DNA from 4 places in the Peribacillus sp. ACCC06369 genome. Region 2 is predicted to be linked to each of the others. Evidence: predicted binding sites of a transcription regulator. Region 2 holds the regulator's gene; each other region holds the start of a gene.
The links. The regulator Rex, encoded in region 2, represses fermentation and respiration genes when NADH is low (regulators of the CRP and FNR family bind a similar motif). The targets are predictions, from matches to a motif close to TTGTGAAATATTTCACAA.

Region 1 (5,155 bases), 2.4 Mb from region 2:
GACTCCAGGTACCATGGAATTGAATTCCTTGCTGGCTGCCAGTAAGGACATGGTTGTCATTATGGAAGTGTCTTCGCATGGTTTAGCTCAATATCGTTTAGAAGGAATTGAATTTGATTTCTGTGTCTTCACGAATTTATATCATGACCATCTCGACTTCCACGGTACGATGGAGGATTATTTCCTGGCTAAATTACTGCTTTTTGAAAAATTGAAACCCAATGGTCTTGCGATTATTAATGGAGATGATTTCTGGGGAGAAAAACTACAAGAATACTTACGGGAGAAAAATGTCAGTACCTATGTATTTGGAAAATCCAATCGCTTCGATTTAACGATCACCAATTATAATACCGCAACGACCCCCTTTATTTTATTGAATGAGCATCATGACTTTGTGAAAATTGAATTACCATTACCTGGACTTCATAATTTATATAACGCAACCGCAGCGTATTCCATAGCGAAGATGTTTCCGATCAAAAAAGAGGAAATTCTCATGTCACTAAAACAATTTTCTGGTGTGCCAGGAAGATTTGAAATGTATAAGAAAGAAGATGGACCGACAATAGTCATCGATTATGCTCATACTGCTGATGCCATTCATCACATGCTTCAAACTGCCAAAGAATGCGGGGCGGAAAAGATTTTTCATATCTTTGGTTTCCGGGGTGGTCGAGATACAACCAAAAGGGCAGAAATGGTTAAAGTATCATCGGAACATAGTGATGTATCGATTTTGACGATGGATGATTTGAATTCGGAGGGAATTGATGTGATGGAAACGTCACTCAATAAACTGCAAAGCGATTACTCTTCTGGGAATGGGAAGGTTATTCCAGATAGGACTTTTGCCATCCAGGAGGCGATACACGCAGGTAAGGAAGGGGATTGGATTATCATTACAGGAAAAGGTATAGAGAGGTATGAACAAAATTTCGGATTGCCTACTATTTCTGACAAAGAAACGGTATTATATCTACAAAATAAAGACCAAGGAGATTTTATCGGTTATTTTGATCAATAATTTGATACTAACGAATGCTTTCCTTTCCCATTCGAAAGCCATTTTATATTTGAATCGCCAGTTAATGGTGATAATTAACATTGTATGATATGAGGATTTCCGGTAATATAATAATACAAGCTGCTCTGTTCGTAATGATAATAAAGTTTTAACCTTTAAGCTGTAATAGGGAGTTTTATATTGAAACAGGAATGTTATGCCTCGTCACTGACTTGGACAACAGGATTGTTTCTGCAAACACCCACTTTGAGGAGTGGTGGTTTAAAACTTTCTTACTGGGTACGGCAATGGCGGCTTACATCTTTAATATTGAAACCGGTCTCGCTTCGAGGCCGGTTTTTTGGTTTTTCCAATAATGCAGTAAATGAATTGCATGTACCGCTTTATAGTCTGAAAAACCAAACCGAAAAGCATTTTGAAGAAAATGCCATTGTTCATAGATTTACTTCTTTGGAGACATCACTCTTGTTTTGTATATCGGTTGGCATAACTTGAGGCAACGAAGGCATTGGGCTTAATTTTCGGTTCCACTCCCATGGATTCCATCCTTGCTACCATTTCATTTACAAACTCACTGGTTTTGTTCCGCTTTCCAATCCCTATATCAATATGGCCTTCCATGATGAACGTTGCCCCTTGATATACGGCAGGCAAGACAATATCGATTAACTGATTTTTCCTTTCCTCCGTAAACATGGATACAATCTCCTCAGTTAACGACAATTCTTTGGAAATTCGCTCATGTAAATGCAGCATCCTTCTAGGGATCATCACTTTCCTTATACAACCCCATACACCATTCCCGACCTGCCGTATTACGATGCCTGTAATGAAAACCGTATGTTTTTTATGTACTTGGGAATCTGTACCAACCATTAATCGAAAGTTACCGGATGGATTTAATTTCATGAATTCTACAATATGAACGAATACCTCTTCGAATGACATGTTTTTTTCTTGAAGATTTTGAAATGGAATGTTATGAATTGAATTTTGCTTCATATTATTGCACCCAACCTTTCCTCGGATATAATCTGATTATTAAATATCTACATGCCGCTCATAACACATCATATGAAGGAGGTCCTTGTTTCGTGCCGTGGGAAGAACCCGCCGTTAAATGATGATGGTCATCATTTGAGGGTAATTCAACAATGAGATGTGCTTATGATTGCTAAATCTTGTACATATGTAATGTTTGCGATTTAAGAATGAGGAGTTTGTAACGAAGAGAAGCCTGTGCATTAGGCTTCTCTTCTCTTTTTTTTGTAAGGAGAATATTACGAAAAAACTTATTGGAGTATTCGTTTGGTGTATCTCGTCTTTCACTGGAAAATACTTAAAGCTTGTGACTTTATATCACCTTAGAAACCCGAATATCATTCAATTCCTATGGCGGAGTTATGTTTATAGAAGAAAACCTAATTGAAATTATTAAAATTTTAACAAATAACCAATATAAAGTACTCAAATTTTATAACTTTCAAAAAAAGTGTGTAATGTTTTCTCACATAAACAAAGAATTCTCGCTTTTATAAGAGTAAAATAAACGAATATTCAATTAATAAAGTATAGGAGAGATGAAAATGAAAATAACTGAATTGAAAAAAAGCGGTCATGCACCGTCATTATTAGCTTCATTCCTTTATTTTGATATTAGTTTTATGATTTGGGTATTATTGGGTGCGCTCGGTGTCTATATTACAAAGGATTTCGGTCTTTCGCCAGCTGAAAAAGGTTTGATTGTAGCTATTCCGATTTTGGGAGGCTCGTTTTTCCGGCTCGTTCTTGGTTTTTTGACTGATCGCATCGGTCCACGGAAAACCTCGATCGGCGGGATGCTTGTTACGATGATTCCACTTTTTTGGGGATGGTTATTCGGAGAAAGTTTAGCGGAGCTCTATTTAATTGGGATTTTGCTAGGAGTGGCTGGTGCAAGCTTTGCTGCAGCACTTCCAATGGCTAGTCGCTGGTATCCCCCTCATTTGCAGGGTCTTGCGATGGGCATTGCGGGAGCCGGTAACAGCGGAACTCTGTTTGCGACCCTGTTTGGACCGCGTATCGCAGAGTCAATTGGCTGGCATAATGTTATGGGGTTAGCTTTGATTCCATTAACCATCGTGTTTGTCATTTATATTTTAATCGCAAAAGACGCACCATCTCAACCGCCTGCAAAACCGCTCAAGGAATATTTCACAGTATTTAAAATAGCAGATACATGGTATTTCTGTATTCTCTACAGTGTGACTTTTGGGGGATTTGTTGGGTTCACTAGCTTTTTAAGCATCTTTTTTGTTGATGAATATGGGTTAACACGAATAAGGGCAGGGGAATTTGTTACATTATGTGTCATCGCCGGAAGTTTCTTTCGTCCCGTCGGAGGCTTTATTGCCGATAAAATAGGTGGAGTTAAACTGCTAATGTTTTTATTTATTGGACTAACATTATGTATGTTCGGTATTAGTTTTCTTTATTCTTTTTCTACCGTTACGATTTTACTGTTTATCGGAATGTTATTTCTCGGTATGGGTAACGGGGCTGTCTTTCAGTTAGTTCCACAGCGATTTTCTAAAGAAATTGGTTTCATTACAGGAATTGTAGGAGCTGCCGGAGGCGTTGGCGGATTCTTGGTTCCAAACATACTAGGAACGTTGAAACAGATAACTGGGACATACGCTACAGGATTTTTAGTATTTTCCGTAATTGGAATCGTGGCGTTACTAATCCTGGTTCTAGCTCAGCTTTCATGGAGAAAAACGTGGGTACTCGGAAAGAATTCAGTTAAGATTTAGAACCATGTTTACTACTTTTATTGGCTTATTTCATTACTTGTTTTTTGGGGGGATAAAATGTATAAACAAAAACTGGTCTTAATTGGGAACGGAATGGCGGGATTACGATGCGTTGAGGCGATCATAATGAATGATCCAAATGCTTTCGAGATTACTATTTTCGGAAGTGAACCACACGTTAACTATAATCGAATCTTATTGTCGACTGTGCTTCAAGGAAACAATTCGTTTGAAGATATCGCGATAAATGAACGAAACTGGTATACGAAGCATAATATCCAATTGTTCACGGGTGAAACGGTCGTGAAAATCGATAAAGAAACTCAAAAGATAAAAACAGACAAAAGAAGGGAAGTTTACTACGATAAGCTCATAATTGCTACAGGTTCTGTCCCATTTATTCTTCCTGTTACCGGTGTTGATAAAGAAGGGGTTATTGCATTTCGGACGATTGAAGATTGCCAAAAGATGATTGAAAATTCACGGAAGTATAAAAAGGCAGTCGTCATTGGAGGCGGTTTATTAGGTTTAGAAGCAGCGAGAGGGCTGTTAAACCTTGGCATGGAAGTGAATGTTGTTCATATTGCTGAACACTTAATGGAAAGGCAGCTTGATTCAACGGCATCCATTTTGCTGCAAAAAGAGTTGGAAAACCAGGGAATGCACTTTCTTTTACAAAAGGAAACACAGGAGATAATCGGTAACGAGCGTGTAGAACGTGTCCGTTTTAAGGATGGAACGGAGCTGGAAGCCGATTTAGTCGTTATGGCTGCGGGAGTCAGACCGAATATTCAGTTGGCCAAAGAAAGCGGAATTGATATAAATCGTGCCATTATTGTAAACGACTATTTAGAAACTAGCGTCGCTAATATTTATGCGGTTGGTGAATGTGCTGAACATCAAGGCATTGTCTATGGACTGGTGAAACCTCTATATGAACAGGGGGAAGTGCTGGCAAAGCACATTTGTGAGATGAAATGCCAGGGATACCAAGGTTCTGTTCTTTCGACCCAGTTGAAAGTATCAGGTGTTGAGTTATTCTCTGTTGGAGATTTCCTAGGTGATGAAACAACGAAATCAATCACAACCTTTGATGAATTAGATGGTATTTATAAAAAGGTGGTCTTTCAAGGAAGAAAAATCATCGGTGCTGTGCTGTATGGAGATACAAAGGCCAGCACACGATTACTTGATATGATTTTAAAGAGACAAGAAGTATCATCGGAGGAAAAGGGTGCATTGTTCCAAACACCTGGTACGACTGAGGGACTAATCGCTTCAATGGCAAATCATGATATCATTTGCCATTGTAACGCTGTTTCAAAAGGGGCAATTA
Region 2 (5,155 bases):
TAGAAAATAGCGGTCATGGGAAACAATAAGAACAGCTCCTTGGTAGCCTTGTAAATATTGCTCAAGCCAAGAGAGCGTTTCGATATCCAAATGGTTCGTTGGCTCATCCAGAATCAATATATCCGGTTTCCTTAAAAGCAGTTTCCCTAAAGCAAGTCTAGTTTTTTGCCCACCGCTTAAAGTGGAAATTGGGGTAGAATAGTCAAAGTCAGCAAACTGAAGTCCATGCAATACGGAACGGATATCCGCTTCATATTGATAACCGCCCTTTTCCTTGAATGCTACCATCAAAGTGTCATATTCATTCAACACTTTTTGGTAAATTACTTCGTTTTCAAAGATGTCAGGTCTGGCCATATCGGCCTCAAGGCGACGCAGTTCTTTTTCTTGCTCTATAAGGTCCTTGAATACTGTCAGCATCTCATCCCAAATGGTAAGTTCCGATTCCAGTCCCGTATCCTGGGCCATATATCCGATGGTGACGCCTTTTGGTTTGATTATTTCACCGCCATCATGGGAAATCTGCCCGGCTATGATTTTTAGCAGAGTGGATTTCCCGGCGCCGTTACGGCCAACAAGTGCAATTCGATCTTTATTTTGAACTTCGAGCTTCATATTTGATAAAATAAGTTCAGCTCCATAATATTTCGATAGTTGATTGATTTGTAATAAAATCATAGATTTCACCTCAATTGATTATTGTTAGTGTAACGTATTTTAGTTATTATCGGCAACAGCTTGGTTCCAAGCTAAAACAAGCTGTTACATAAAGTGGAATAATAGTGTATGATTTAGGAGGGGTTACTTAAATGGGAGACTTAACGCATTTTAATGAGCAAGGCAGGGCCAAAATGGTTGATGTGAGTGCTAAGCCTGAAACAACCCGGACGGCTATAGCTCAATCGAGCATTTTATTGAACGATGAAATATATGAATTGGTCACGAACCAGAAATTGAAAAAGGGTGATGTACTGGCTGTTGCACAAGTTGCAGGAATAATGGCCAGCAAGAATACATCCAATATAATTCCGATGTGCCACCCCATTGCTCTGCAAGGGGTCAATATAGCCTTTGATTGGGAAAAGGAAGATCAAGGATATAGGCTTAGGATTGAAACGGAAGCTAAGACAAAAGGGAGTACAGGTGTGGAAATGGAAGCGTTAACAGCTGCATCCGTGACTGCCTTGACTGTTTATGACATGTGTAAGGCCATTGATAAGGGAATGGTAATCGGGCCTACATTCTTAGTGGAGAAAACAGGCGGATTTTCTAGCAACGATTATAAAAGACAAGTAAAACAAACAGATAGAGATTAAGTTGAAAAGCATGTGTGAAGGCGGGGAAGAATGATGAACCATGACCCAAAGATACCGCAGGCAACAGCCAAAAGGTTGCCATTGTATTATCGATTTTTAAAAAACTTACATTCCTCAGGCAAACAAAGAGTTTCCTCGGCAGAGCTAAGCGAAGCCGTAAAAGTGGATTCTGCTACCATTCGCCGTGATTTTTCCTACTTTGGCGCGCTTGGGAAAAAAGGCTACGGCTACAATGTCAATTATTTATTATCCTTCTTTAGAAAAACACTAGATCAGGATGAATTGACAAAAGTCGCTTTAATCGGGGTAGGAAATTTAGGGACCGCTTTTTTAAATTACAATTTCATGAAAAATAATAATACGAAGATTGAAATGGCATTCGAAGTCTCTGAAGATAAGGTCGGCAAGCAAATAGCTGATGTGCCAATCTACCATATGGATCAAATCGATACACTATTGCAGGAAAATAATATTACTGCGGCTATTTTGACAGTGCCTGCCCAGGTAGCCCAGACGATAACCGATCGTCTAGTCAAAGCCGATATAAAAGGAATATTGAATTTCACACCTGCACGGCTGACAGTACCTCCATCCATAAGGGTTCACCACATTGACCTGGCTGTGGAGCTTCAGTCGCTCATCTATTTTCTGAAACATTATCCTGTAATGGAAGAAGCTGCATTGGAGGAATGAAAAAAACGCTGCATCATAGCAGCGTTTTTTATTTTTTCTTATTTTTTTGGGCGGCTTTAATCTTAAAGTGAAGCATGATCATGCGTAATCCCGATCCAAAGTCCAGGGTCGCGATCAGTACAAGTATGTAGGCAAAGATTCCCCATCCTGTAGAACTGACGGTTTGAATCGCGATAGCGGTAAAAAGAGCTCCTAAGCCTGCATAGATGATGCCCATGAATAATGGTGATTGACGTTTCATAATAAACCTCCGATGAATGCCTGTGCAGTATCTATCATCTTCTCAATATCTTTCCGATATACCACTTGAAGGATGATAACAAGCGTATTCATCGCAACATGAGCGCTAATGGACACGATGATGCGGCCCGTTTTCGCATAAAGGAAAGCAAAGGTGAAGCCCATTGCCGAATATAAAAGAAGATGTTCCAATTCACCATGCGCCAAGCCGAAAATAACTGAACTGAGTAAAGCTGAAATAAAGAAGTTAAAGCGTTTATGAAGTGATCCGAAAATGATTTTCCGGAAAATGATTTCTTCCAATATAGGTCCAATTACTGAAGTGACGAAAATGACCATGGGGACTTGGTAAATGAGTGAAATGAGCTGCTGCGTATTTTCAGATTCAGGCTCCACCCCAAGCATCTGTTCAATGCTCCCGGCAATGCTTTGCGCAAAAAGAGCCATGAACACTCCTGCTATTGCCCATAATATGGACATGGGAATAGAGTCTTGATTCCTTGTGTCCACCTTTTCCCTCATATCTTTTCTTATTAAAAAAAGAATCAAGGATAGAGCAACGAGAAAGCTGAATACGATCCAGTATGCTGCAGACTTCACTTGGAGTTCATCAGCAGGCATTCCAGTTGAAGACCCGATCAGCATGAAAATGGGTACCCCAACGATACTGGATAATTGCATGGCAATGTAAGTGATGATGACGAACCAATATTCTTTTTTCAAAAATGAAAACTCCTTTTATTTTGTCACCCATTTCGCTTAGAACGTTCCAAATATGGGGACAATCAATAAACGCATACTCCAAAATGGTATCAAATATTGAAGCATAACACCACTTAAAGGTACCCCTAATCAAACATTTCAGTCACTTTGTTAAAAGAATCATTATGCTAAAGTAGTATACCCGTAATTTATCAGAAATTAATAAAAAATTTTCGATAAGATACTTGCAAAAAAGGCTCGGTTTATTTAATATTATAAATGTGTTAGCACTCGATGATGAAGAGTGCTAATAATCATGAAACAAATTATCAAGAGAATATGAGGAGGTTGTTTCACTTGTTAAAACCATTAGGTGATCGCGTTATTATTGAACTAGTTCAATCTGAAGAAAAAACTGCAAGCGGTATTGTTCTTCCTGATACTGCAAAAGAAAAGCCACAAGAAGGTAAGGTAGTAGCTGTTGGTACTGGCCGTGTCCTTGAAAATGGCGAACGTGTTGCTTTAGAGGTTGCCCAAGGCGATCTAATTATCTTCTCAAAATATGCAGGTACTGAAGTTAAATACGAAGATACTGAATACTTAATTTTACGTGAAAGCGACATTCTAGCTGTAATCGGCTAATTATACATCATACTTAACTGAACGAAAATTTTCTTAAATTTTAGGGAGGTACTTATAAATGGCTAAAGAAATTAAATTTAGTGAAGAAGCACGCCGCTCCATGCTTCGTGGTGTGGACGCACTTGCAGATGCAGTTAAAGTAACGCTTGGACCAAAAGGTCGTAACGTGGTTCTTGAGAAAAAATTCGGTTCACCGCTTATCACTAATGACGGTGTGACGATCGCTAAAGAAATCGAACTCGAAGATGCATTCGAAAACATGGGTGCGAAATTGGTTGCTGAAGTAGCAAGCAAAACAAACGACGTAGCTGGTGACGGTACAACGACTGCAACGGTTCTTGCACAAGCCATGATCCGTGAAGGTCTTAAAAACGTAACAGCTGGTGCTAACCCAATGGGTATCCGTAAAGGAATCGAGAAAGCGGTCAATACTGCAATTGCAGAATTGAAAGCCATTTCCCAACCTGTTGAAAACAAAGAATCAATTGCACAAGTTGCAGCCATCTCTTCAGCTGATGAAGAAGTGGGCCAACTGATTGCTGAAGCAATGGAGCGCGTTGGTAACGACGGCGTCATCACAATCGAAGAGTCAAAAGGTTTCACTACTGAATTGGACGTTGTAGAAGGTATGCAGTTCGATCGTGGATATGCATCTCCATACATGGTTACTGATTCAGATAAAATGGAAGCTGTCCTAGAGAATCCATACATCTTGATCACAGATAAAAAAATCACGAATATCCAAGAAATCCTTCCTGTACTTGAGCAAGTTGTTCAACAAGGGAAACCGCTATTATTGATTGCTGAAGATGTAGAAGGCGAAGCGCTTGCAACTCTTGTTGTGAATAAACTTCGTGGAACATTCAATGCAGTTGCGGTTAAAGCTCCAGGATTCGGTGACCGTCGTAAAGCAATGCTTGAAGACATCGCAGCTCTTACAGGCGGCGAAGTAATCACTGAAGAAATCGGTCTTGACCTTAAATCTGCAACAATCGATTCATTAGGCCGTGCGTCTAAAGTGGTTGTTACAAAAGAAAATACAACGATCGTTGAAGGTGCTGGAAATACAGCTCAAATTCAAGCTCGTGTAAACCAAATCCGTGTTCAATTAGAAGAAACAACTTCTGAATTCGACCGTGAAAAATTACAAGAACGCCTTGCTAAATTAGCTGGTGGTGTAGCGGTAATCAAAGTCGGTGCAGCTACTGAAACAGAATTAAAAGAACGTAAACTTCGTATTGAAGATGCATTGAACTCCACTCGTGCCGCTGTTGAAGAAGGTATCGTAGCCGGTGGTGGTACAGCACTTCTTAACGTATACAATAAAATCGCTGAAATTCAAGCGGAAGGCGACGTAGCAACAGGCGTGAAAATCGTTCTTCGTGCCATCGAAGAGCCTGTACGTCAAATCGCACACAACGCTGGACTTGAAGGCTCTGTAATCGTAGAGCGCCTTAAAGGCGAAGCAGTAGGTACTGGCTTCAACGCAGCTACTGGCGAATGGGTCAACATGATTGCATCCGGTATCGTCGATCCTACTAAAGTAACTCGTTCAGCTCTAC
Region 3 (5,155 bases), 4.2 Mb from region 2:
TTCATCGACGAATTCTTCCAGTGTTTCCATGGAAAATGTACTTATTTTAATAAGATAACTGTATTGTCCGGCTAACCGGTGGCACTCCAGAACGTCTGGATGACTTAAGCTAAAATTATAAAAGTCTTTACATCGATCCGTTTCGAATAAAATGAAAGCTGTAATGCTCCTATCAAGTTTTTCAAGGGATATTTCCGTTTTATATCCTTTTATCACTCCGCTTTCCTCCAATTTATTAACACGTTCTTTAGTTGCTGGAGCTGTCAAGGAAACTTCATGTGCCAGTTCCTTCATTGACATGCGCCCATTATTCTCCAGCAGGGAAAGTATCTTTTTATCCGTTCTATCCAACTCAATCGCCCTCACTTTTCATTATTAATAAAAATCATCTAAATACATTATAAAATAAATAGAAATGTATTGAATACGTAATTAATCGTATGTAATGGGGAATTTCATTTTTATATAATTAATACAAATATAAGGTTAAGGGGGTATGCTGCTATGAAAAAAGTATTGATGCTGCTTTCCAATGGATTCGAAGCAGTTGAAGCAAGTGTTTTTACAGATGTATTGGGATGGAATAAATTGGAGGGTGATGGTACCACTGATCTGGTTACGGTGGGACTTCATGAACAATTGAAATGCACATGGAATTTCATCGTGCAGCCCGAATTGACCATCGATCAAGTAAATCTAGATGACTTCGATGCTTTGGCCATTCCTGGAGGCTTTGAAGAAGCCGGTTTCTATGATGATGCATATGATCAGAGGTTTCTTGATGTTATAAAGTATTTTCACAATAAGAACAAAATCATAGCAACGATTTGTGTAGGTTCTCTACCATTAGGAAAAAGCGGGATATTGAATGGAAGAAAAGCCACTACGTACAATCATCCAACTAGTAAGAGACAGGGTCAGCTAAAAGATTTTGGTGCGATTGTCGTTAATGAACCGATTGTCGTCACTGATAATATCATTACATCCTACAATCCTTCAACAGCATTCGATGTTGCCTTCACGCTCTTGGAAATGCTCACTTCCGAAGAGAATTGTAAACATGTGAAGGAATTGATGGGTTTCCATTAAGAATGGTTCTTATCCTAATGAATAAGAAAATCCAGCGGTTGGCTGACACTCATTCACACGGTTCTATTTGAAAAGACTGTAGGCGTAGGAGAAAGGGGGCGGAAAACGTATCTTTCATCAAATAATTCCGAACCAATGACCAAAAGCAACACCTTCACAAAGTTGATTGGAGAGGAAGGCGCGAGACTCCTGCGGGAAAAGCGCGTCTAGGGGAGACCCCGCAGGCGCAAGCCGAGGAGGCTCCCGGACCGCCCGCGGAAAGCAAGTTTCTTGAGCGGAAATCAACGTCCAAATTGTATACAGTCTGAGGGTTCCGAAGGCCAAAAAACGGAACAAGATGAATGATGAAATGAAAAAACCAGTCATATCAATAAGAAATAATTGATATAACTGGTTTTTGATTTAGGTCTGCCATCGCCTTAAAATGGTCGGTGATTTAAAAGATTAATCTATAAATAACTGTCGAATCTAATGGACTTCGCCAGTCAGCGAAGCTAAGAGTTAACTTTCAGAATATCCGAACAGCTGCATAGTGAGGATTGAGGAGTTTTTTTTACAAAAATGAGCAACACTAAGTAAGCATAACTGGTTCGCTATGCTTACGAAATTATTATTTATCAGATGTTTCCGATGTGCCTTCCTCACTGTTTTTGAGGTAAACTTCAGAAATTCCATTCATGCCTTCCAATAGTTGCGCTTTCGTATATTCCATATTGCCAACCAGTTTATTATGCTTCTTATCATTATTCTCTTCTACAAGTTTAGATTCTGAATCAGTCACAATATTCACCTCCATCATTTAGGATGGCAGATAAAGAAGGAAATATGTATGACAGGCGACGACGATAGACATTTTACAAAATAGTCCATTTTAGTTAAAAATCTCAGGACATACATAAGACCTTCCATTTGGTTAGATCCTTTAAATATGAAGGAAAAGCTTATTTTATGGATATTTTTAAAAAATCAGCTGTTTTCATGAAGCTAAAGGGATATACTAAAGGATAGCTTTTATTTAATTTTTAAAAGTATTTTTTTCGTGTTGCACTTTGTGCAATATTTTACAAGTTTTTCTAATTATTTTAACAAAATGCTTATTGTAAAGGAGAATTGGATATGTCAGAAACGATTACCCAATCACAGACTGAACAACTTAATGACCGCCAAAAACAATTAGATGTACTGGACCAATTATTAAAGCCTGAGGTTCAGGAATCCTTGAACACTTTAGTTGAGCAGTTACCAAAGCTGACTGAGATAGTGAATATTTTAACAAAGTCTTATGATTTTGCTCAATCAGTAGCGACTGATGATGTTTTGAAAAAGGATACGGTCAGCGCCATTTCGGAGATCGCAGGACCTGTGGTCGATTCAGTGAAAGGGCTTGCGGCCACTTCCATTGAAGCTAAGGATCGCGCTGAAGTGAATAATGATGTGATCGGTCTTTTTGGTCTGTTAAGAATGATGAAAGACCCGCAAGCGCAAAAGCTTTTCCGTTTCGCCCAAGCTTTTCTTGAAGTCTCTTCAGAACGTAAAAACCAAAAATAATTTGATAAACTTTCAATCAGTAAGGACGGGGGATTAACTATGTCAAAACAAATCGTCATCTTAGGTGCAGGTTATGCTGGATTACTATCTGCCTTATCCGTACGTGAATATTACAAGAAGGATGAAGTGCAGGTTACAGTGGTGAACCAATTTCCAACGCACCAAATCATCACCGAATTGCACCGTCTTGCAGGCGGATCCATTTCTGAACAAGCTGTTTCCATTCCTTTGGAAAAGCTTTTTAAAGGAAAAGATATCGACCTTGCCATTTCCAAAGTGGAGTCTTTCTCAGTCGATAAAAAAGAAGTGAAGCTTTCCAATGGCTCCACTTTATCTTATGATGCCCTGGTTGTTGCTTTGGGAAGCCAAACAGGATTCTTCGGCATTCCGGGACTTGAGGAAAACAGCATGGTCTTGAAATCCGTAAATGATGCAAACAAGATTTACAAACATATCGAAGATCGCATCCGCGAATATGCACAAACGAATAATGAAGCGGACGCAACAATCGTGATCGGCGGCGGCGGCTTGACGGGCGTCGAGTTAATCGGTGAAATCGTGGATCATTTCCCTAAAATCGCCAAAAAGTTCGGAGTGGACTTCAAGGACTTGAAAATCAAGCTTGTGGAAGCTGGTCCAAAAATCCTACCGGTCCTGCCTGATCACTTAATCGAACGTGCCATGACAAGCTTGGAAGCACGCGGCGTTGAATTCTTGACAGGTCTGCCTGTTACGGGTGTTAAAGGAAACCAAATCGAATTGAAAGATGGACAAACGATCGTTGCCAATACGCTTGTTTGGACAGGCGGAGTCGCAGCCCTTCCTATCGTAGGCGAATCAGGCCTTGAAGTGGATCGCGGCAAAGCGGCCGTCAATGAGTATTTGCAATCCAAATCCCATAATGATGTATTCGTCGTCGGGGACAGTGCCCTTGCTTTCCCTCCAGAAGGCGGACGTCCATACGCTCCTACTGCACAAAATGCTTGGCAAATGGGTGAGCTTGTTGGATATAACCTTTATGCAGCGTTTGAAGGCAAGAAACTTGAAGAATTTTCACCTGTAAACTCAGGTACACTTGCGAGCCTTGGCCGTAAGGATGCGGTGGCAACCGTTGGAGCCAATAACACTTCCCTAAAAGGTCTGCCAGCTACATTGATGAAAGAAGCAAGTAATATTCGCTATCTATCACACATCAAAGCCCTATTCAGCTTGGCTTATTAATTTATAATAGCCGTTGACATGCATTTACATGTCCGCGGTACATGCCCTTTATTCCCGGTCATTGGGAGTAAAGGGCATTTTTATTTCACTAGGATTAACTTTTTATTGATGGCCTACAGAAAAGGCGGGCCCCCTACTTGAAGGGGGCCCGCCTTATTTCACTCTACATTACTATGTTTGGAATAAGTGAGCTCATGGCTTATGGACTGGGTTAATGAATAGTCCAAGCAAACTGCATCACATAAAACATGTACGCATTGATCAAACAATGAGCTTAACGGCTGGACGCTTTTCGTTTCATGGTCCAAGCGATTTTTCGTTGCAGCTGGAATCAACAAGACCTCATGCGAGACATTCGCTAAATCGGATTGATCATTCGTCGTGATGGAAAACACCTTGCATCCCATTTCCCTGCCTTTTACCGCAACCGAAATCACACTTTTCGTCGAGCCGCTACCGCTAATGGCTATGATTAGATCGCCTTTTGCAATAGAAGGCGTAATCGTTTCGCCGACTGCATAAACGTTTAAGCCGAGATGCATCAATCGCATCGCAAAGGCTTTAGCCATGAAGCCCGACCTTCCTTCACCTACGATAAAAATCCTGTTTTCCGACTGTAACTGCTTTAGGAGCTCATCCGTTTCCGTTCCGTCCATTTTGTGAAATACACCGTTCACTTCTGCTAAAATAACCGCAATTTCTTTTTTCAAACTTTCTTCACACCTTTCTCCCCATTCATCGTTTCCTTAAATAGACGTGCAGCTTCTGCTGGATTTTTTGCTTGTGTAATCGCCGAGCCAATTATCAAGACATCTACACCCCGCCTGATCATTACAGGCAAGGATGAAAGTGTGATCCCTCCTGCAGCCGCGCTCATGGATCCAGCGTGATTTCTCATATGGATCATGGCATGATCAGCTATCTCCTGGCTATCCTTGCTTACATGCTCACAGAAAATCGCCTGATTGTAAATCCGTAACTGTTCAAGCCGGGAATTGGATACATTCAATAAATCAATCATGATCTGCCCATTGTATTCAAGTGCCTTTTCCAGACATTTTTGGATGGTTACATCTGATGCAGCCCCCATTACCGTAGCTACATCGGCCCCGCCTTGAAAGCAAAGATCCATTTCGTAAGCCGCATTGTCCATCGTCTTCATGTCTGCAACAATCTTTTTATCGGGAAAGTGTTTTCTCATTTCTTTGATGCTATTCGTTCCGAACTCTTTGATCAGGGAAGTCCCCACTTCGATCCAATCAATCGAAGATTCCACGGTTCGTGCCATTTCAATGGC
Region 4 (5,155 bases), 210 kb from region 2:
ACTGTTTATGATTGAGCCAAGTAAAGGACAATCATAGGAGGGATAATGATGGAGAATAATAATGGCGATGAGCAAGTCAGAGTGAAGACAGAACGGAAAAAGGGCAAGTCTATTTGGCTAACTGGCCTTGTTTCCGGAACGGTTGCTTCTATGGTTACATCAACTGTATTTTTATTTGGCGGGGACTTTATAGATCAAGGGAAAAGTTCAGTGAATGAGTCAAGTCAAACGGCAGGTGTAGAGCAAACGGAAAGTGGTGAAAAGGATGGGAGTGTCACGGCAGAAAAGTTATCGACTAGTATGGATTCTAATGATAGGGCAGAGATGGTTGAATCAGCATCCAAATCGATAGTAGGGGTCGTGAATTTACAGGAGATTCAAAACCGGTACCCATACCAGCAGCAAAGCACGGGGAGCGAAACGGTTGAGAGCGGCACTGGTTCAGGGGTCATTTATAAAAAAGCTAATGGGAAGGCCTATATCATCACGAACAATCACGTTATTGAAGGAGCTAAGGAAGTCGAAATTTCCTTGTATGATGGGAAAAAGGCAACGGCAGTGGTTGTCGGGGCTGATGCATTGACGGACTTAGCGGTTTTGACAATTGATGCCTCGATAGCACCTGAGGGAATTAAATTCGGGAATTCTGATAGCATGCGTCCAGGTGAAGAAGTATTAGCGATCGGTAACCCTCTTGGACTTGATTTTTCACGTTCCGTTACACAAGGGATCGTCAGTGCTACCGGACGCTCCATTTCAGTCGATACATCGGAGGGGGAGTGGGAACTTGATGTCCTTCAAACAGATGCAGCGATCAACCCTGGCAATAGCGGCGGCGCATTGATCAACACCGCTGGGGAAGTGATCGGCATAAACAGCTTGAAGATTTCCGAAAGCGGTGTGGAAGGCTTAGGGTTTGCCATACCAAGTAATGATGTGATTCCGATTGTTACGGAACTGATTGAAAACGGAAAAATCACGCGACCGTATTTAGGAGTAAGCTTGGCCAGCATAGAAGAACTGCCACAGTATTATCTTCAAAATGTTCCTGAAGCTGCAAAGTCGGGTGTCATGGTTACGAGTATAGAAGCGGGGTCGGCAGCGGCGAATGGAGGGCTTAAGCAGCAGGATATCATTGTGGAGATTGATGGAACGAAAATAAAAACGACAGCAGAATTAAGGAAAATTTTATACACAGATAAGAAAATCGGCGATAAAGTAAAGGTTAAAGTCTATCGGGGGACTGAAGAGAAAACGGTAACGATAACCTTGCAAAACTCATAGATAGAAGGAAGGCCTCTGATTGATCATCAGGGGTCTTTTATTTGAAAATGTAGTTAAAAAGTTTTTAATAGTATTGAAAGTGATGATATCGGAAAAAATGATAGTGTATTTATACTGTTTATCAGATTTTTCATATAGTCTCGAATACCTAAAAGTGAATAGCGGCGTATTCTATTTGTCAAGGTTTACATTATGGATATGTTAAAAAATAGAAAAGATTTGACAAATTTGTGAAATGTCATAAAATAGAAAGAAAGGGGATGAAATTATGGAAGCTAATCAGAAGATGTTGGATGCAGTGAAATGGGTATCGGGCACAGGTTGCGTAATCGGAATTATTATTTTTGCTTTAAGTTTTTTTGTAAGCGATTACAATAAGGATTATATATTTACCGCTGTTGGAATCGCCATCACACTAAGCGCAGCTGCCATTTTTCTAGTTGGTATATTTTTTGTCCTGACAGAAGAAATGGTAATGAATACACATAAAGGCAAAAGAATTGAATCGGAAACGACTAAAATCATAAAAATGAAATCAAAGGCTAAAACTCAAACAAAAAGAAGTACAGAATTCAGTAACTAAAACGAGGAATTTAGCGTAATAAACTGGCTTTCTATCATCAGATTCACTTGTATGGATGAACAAAACGAGTTGTTCGTTGGCTTGCAGAATCTGAGCCAATTTAACCCCAAGTATTGAATGCGCTTTCATCCTGTGTGTTGCTTGTACATCCAAACCAAACTGCCTGCACGCCAGGAAGTTCTCACCTTGAATTTTGAACTATATCCACGAGAAAAGGACACTTTTAAAAAGTCCTTTTTTCGTGGGTTTTTTTATGTGTTTTTACCTGAAGATACAAAAGGGAAGCACGTATCAATATGGGGGTATTGAGTAAAGAGTTTCCAAAAGGTGGAGTTGATTGAACACCAAATGTACTTATTAAAAAATGGTTTTTGTCCTGTCCTCTGACTGATAAACTTGAACAGTTGCAACAGGTTGATTGACCCCTGAATTACTTCACCCCACGACTACTGCTAAACGGCTGTTTAGGAATACTGACAGGGCAATAAAATAAGTATTGCGAGGAGAAAGAACCCAATTACATTTCACGCTCGTTGTTTCCTTATATATATATAATAATGACCTGTGTTGGATCATTAGGGTATTGAAGCATGGATGCAAGATCGTGTACAATGCGGCTACCATTTAAAAACTTCCATGGCCGAGTGAAAAAAATCCGCTTTAAATCATGTTTTCCAACGATAGATACCTAATTAACAAGATAGGTAATATAATTCATAATCTTTATAAGTCTTGAGGAAATAAACGCGGTGAATATAATGTGAAAATTTTATTTCATTATATTAGAGTAATATTAAACGGAAAGTGGATCAGTTCTATCTGCAATCCTGTACTGATAAGTGAAGTTTCCGTAGGTAAGTTATTAAACATTTATTATATTTCATTTGCTGAAGATTTTCGAACATTTCAGTTCATTTACCATCTTCTTACTGCTCTTTAATGAACTTTATGTGACAGATGTCACTTTATATTGTCTTTTTTTACACTTGGGATTAATATTGGTATGTCGGGGTTTGTGAACATGGTAACACTTTGTCCGAATAATTACCAATAGGAATTTTAATATGTAAGAAAGGGGTAGTACTATGAAAATAAAATGGGCTCTATTAACTATACTTTTTACAATTGCCACTGTGCTAACCGGTTGCGATAACCCATTAATGGTCTTGGACCCTAAAGGGCCAGTAGCTGCAACACAAGCAGATGTTATTATGATTTCGATATGGACAATGGCCTTTGTCGTCCTTGTCGTTATGGTACTGTATATCTTCATGATAATGAAATATCGTGCTTCCAAACAGCGTGATGATTATGAACCACCTCATATTGAAGGAAGTAAGGTTCTTGAAATAATTTGGGTAGCGATCCCAATTTTAATCGTCGCTTTCCTATCCGTTGTTACTGTTAAAACAACAAATGAAGTTGAGGCAACACCTAAAGGATACGGAGATCAAGAACCTTTAATTATTTACGCTTCATCTTCCAACTGGAAGTGGCATTTTAGTTATCCGGAAGAAGATATCGAAACAGTTAACTATCTGTTTTTACCGACTAACCGACCAATTGAATTTAAACTTTATTCTTATGGTCCAATCTCGAGTTTCTGGATTCCACAACTTGGAGGACAAAAATACGCGATGTCGAACATGGTTAATACGTTGCACTTAGCAGCTGATGTGCCAGGAGAGTATATGGGTCGAAATTCAAACTTCAGTGGTTCAGGTTTTGCTCAGCAAACGTTTAACGTTAATGTACTGTCTGCAAAAGAATACGATAAGTGGGTAGATGAAATTAAAGCTACTGCTGAACCGATTACTGAGAAAAAATTCAATGAATTATTAGAACCTGGTCATGTGGGACAATCCACATACACTGGAACTCACTTAGAGTTTTCTCCAGCTCCTGAAGGGGAACATGCTGGTCATGGTAACCACGGATCTTCTGATACTGAAGAAAGTGATTCCAAGGATTCACACGAGGAACATTCAGAACACAGCAACATGAATCATGATCACTAAGAATTAATTTCGTTCGATAAAACATCTAAGTTTACAAGATAAGGAATATTTTCCTGAAAGGAGTCACAAAAGTATGGATTACTTTGATCGATTTGCCGTACCTCATCCAAGTCCTGCGATTTATGCATCCATGGTTGCCATTGGCTTAACCATGATTGCGGTTGTTGCCGGAATTACCTATTTTAAAAAATGGGGTTACTTATGGCGTGAGTGGTTAACAACGGTTGACCATAAACGTATTGGTATCATGTACATCTTGGCAGCACTGCTTATGCTCTTCCGTGGTGGCGTTGATGCTCTCATGATGCGTGCTCAAACGGCTATTCCAGATAACGGTCTTTTGGATGGGCAGCATTATAATGAGGTATTTACAACACATGGGGTTGTCATGATCCTGTTCATGGCTATGCCATTTATCATTGGGTTAATGAACATTGTCACACCATTACAAATTGGAGCGCGTGACGTAGCATTCCCACGTCTAAACGCAGTAAGCTTCTGGTTATTCTTCATGGGGGCAATGCTATTTAACATCTCTTTCGTAGTTGGTGGTTCTCCTGATGCAGGTTGGACATCTTACTTCCCGCTGGCAAGTAATGATTTCAGTGAATCAGTTGGTTCGAACTATTACGCGATTGCAATTCAAATAGCTGGTATCGGTACATTACTGACTGGTATCAACTTTATCGTAACAATCTTGAAAATGAGAGCACCTGGCATGAACTTAATGAAAATGCCAATGTTCACATGGTCTATCTTGATCACAAACTTCATTATCGTTTTCGCTTTCCCTGTATTGACAGTGGCACTTGCGTTGATGACAATGGATCGTCTATTCGGAACTCAATTCTTTACGATGGCCAATGGCGGTAGCGATATGCTTTGGGCGAACTTGTTCTGGGTTTGGGGACATCCTGAAGTTTATATAGTAATACTTCCAGCTTTCGGTATTTACAGTGAAATCATTTCGACATTTGCACGTCGTAACCTGTACGGATATAATTCGATGGTTATCTCCATGGTAGCTATTTCTACTCTATCTTTCATTGTATGGGCTCACCATTTCTATACAATGGGTCACGGTGCAATGGTTAATGGTATCTTCTCGATTACCACAATGGCAATTGCCGTTCCGACCGGTGTTAAGATTTTCAACTGGTTGTTCACACTTTGGAAAGGTAAAATCGTTTTTACCGTCCCAATGTTATACTCGTTAGCTTTCATTCCGATTTTCACTCTCGGTGGGGTAACTGGGGTTATGCTTGCAATG

Region 1: a site for Rex is predicted at 2,459-2,476, ahead of QUF78_RS14090 (nitrate/nitrite transporter). Genes of this name have one in related genera too.
Region 3: a site for Rex is predicted at 2,139-2,156, ahead of QUF78_RS22665 (helical membrane plugin domain-containing protein). Genes of this name have one in related genera too.
Region 4: a site for Rex is predicted at 2,816-2,833, ahead of qoxA (cytochrome aa3 quinol oxidase subunit II). Genes of this name have one in related genera too.

The regions. Positions count from the first base shown of each region.
Region 1 covers NZ_JAUCEN010000002.1:2,723,593-2,728,747, reverse strand. The annotation lists gene QUF78_RS14105 (UDP-N-acetylmuramoyl-L-alanyl-D-glutamate--2,6-diaminopimelate ligase) at 1-1,027, shown strand, start outside; RNA gene ssrS (6S RNA) at 1,142-1,328, shown strand; gene QUF78_RS14095 (ribonuclease H-like YkuK family protein) at 1,487-2,029, opposite strand; gene QUF78_RS14090 (nitrate/nitrite transporter) at 2,614-3,819, shown strand; gene nirB (nitrite reductase large subunit NirB) at 3,877-5,155, shown strand, end outside.
Region 2 covers NZ_JAUCEN010000002.1:313,212-318,366, forward strand. The annotation lists gene QUF78_RS02410 (ABC transporter ATP-binding protein) at 1-678, opposite strand, end outside; gene moaC (cyclic pyranopterin monophosphate synthase MoaC) at 810-1,316, shown strand; gene QUF78_RS02420 (redox-sensing transcriptional repressor Rex) at 1,347-2,009, shown strand; gene QUF78_RS02425 (YdiK family protein) at 2,038-2,250, opposite strand; gene QUF78_RS02430 (CPBP family intramembrane glutamic endopeptidase) at 2,247-2,972, opposite strand; gene groES (co-chaperone GroES) at 3,309-3,593, shown strand; gene groL (chaperonin GroEL) at 3,652-5,155, shown strand, end outside.
Region 3 covers NZ_JAUCEN010000002.1:4,473,354-4,478,508, forward strand. The annotation lists gene QUF78_RS22650 (Lrp/AsnC family transcriptional regulator) at 1-351, opposite strand, end outside; gene QUF78_RS22655 (DJ-1/PfpI family protein) at 505-1,089, shown strand; gene QUF78_RS22660 (hypothetical protein) at 1,700-1,870, opposite strand; gene QUF78_RS22665 (helical membrane plugin domain-containing protein) at 2,206-2,637, shown strand; gene QUF78_RS22670 (NAD(P)/FAD-dependent oxidoreductase) at 2,677-3,858, shown strand; gene hxlB (6-phospho-3-hexuloisomerase) at 4,017-4,568, opposite strand; gene hxlA (3-hexulose-6-phosphate synthase) at 4,565-5,155, opposite strand, start outside.
Region 4 covers NZ_JAUCEN010000002.1:524,562-529,716, forward strand. The annotation lists gene QUF78_RS03315 (S1C family serine protease) at 49-1,284, shown strand; gene QUF78_RS03320 (hypothetical protein) at 1,553-1,867, shown strand; gene qoxA (cytochrome aa3 quinol oxidase subunit II) at 2,953-3,885, shown strand; gene qoxB (cytochrome aa3 quinol oxidase subunit I) at 3,959-5,155, shown strand, end outside.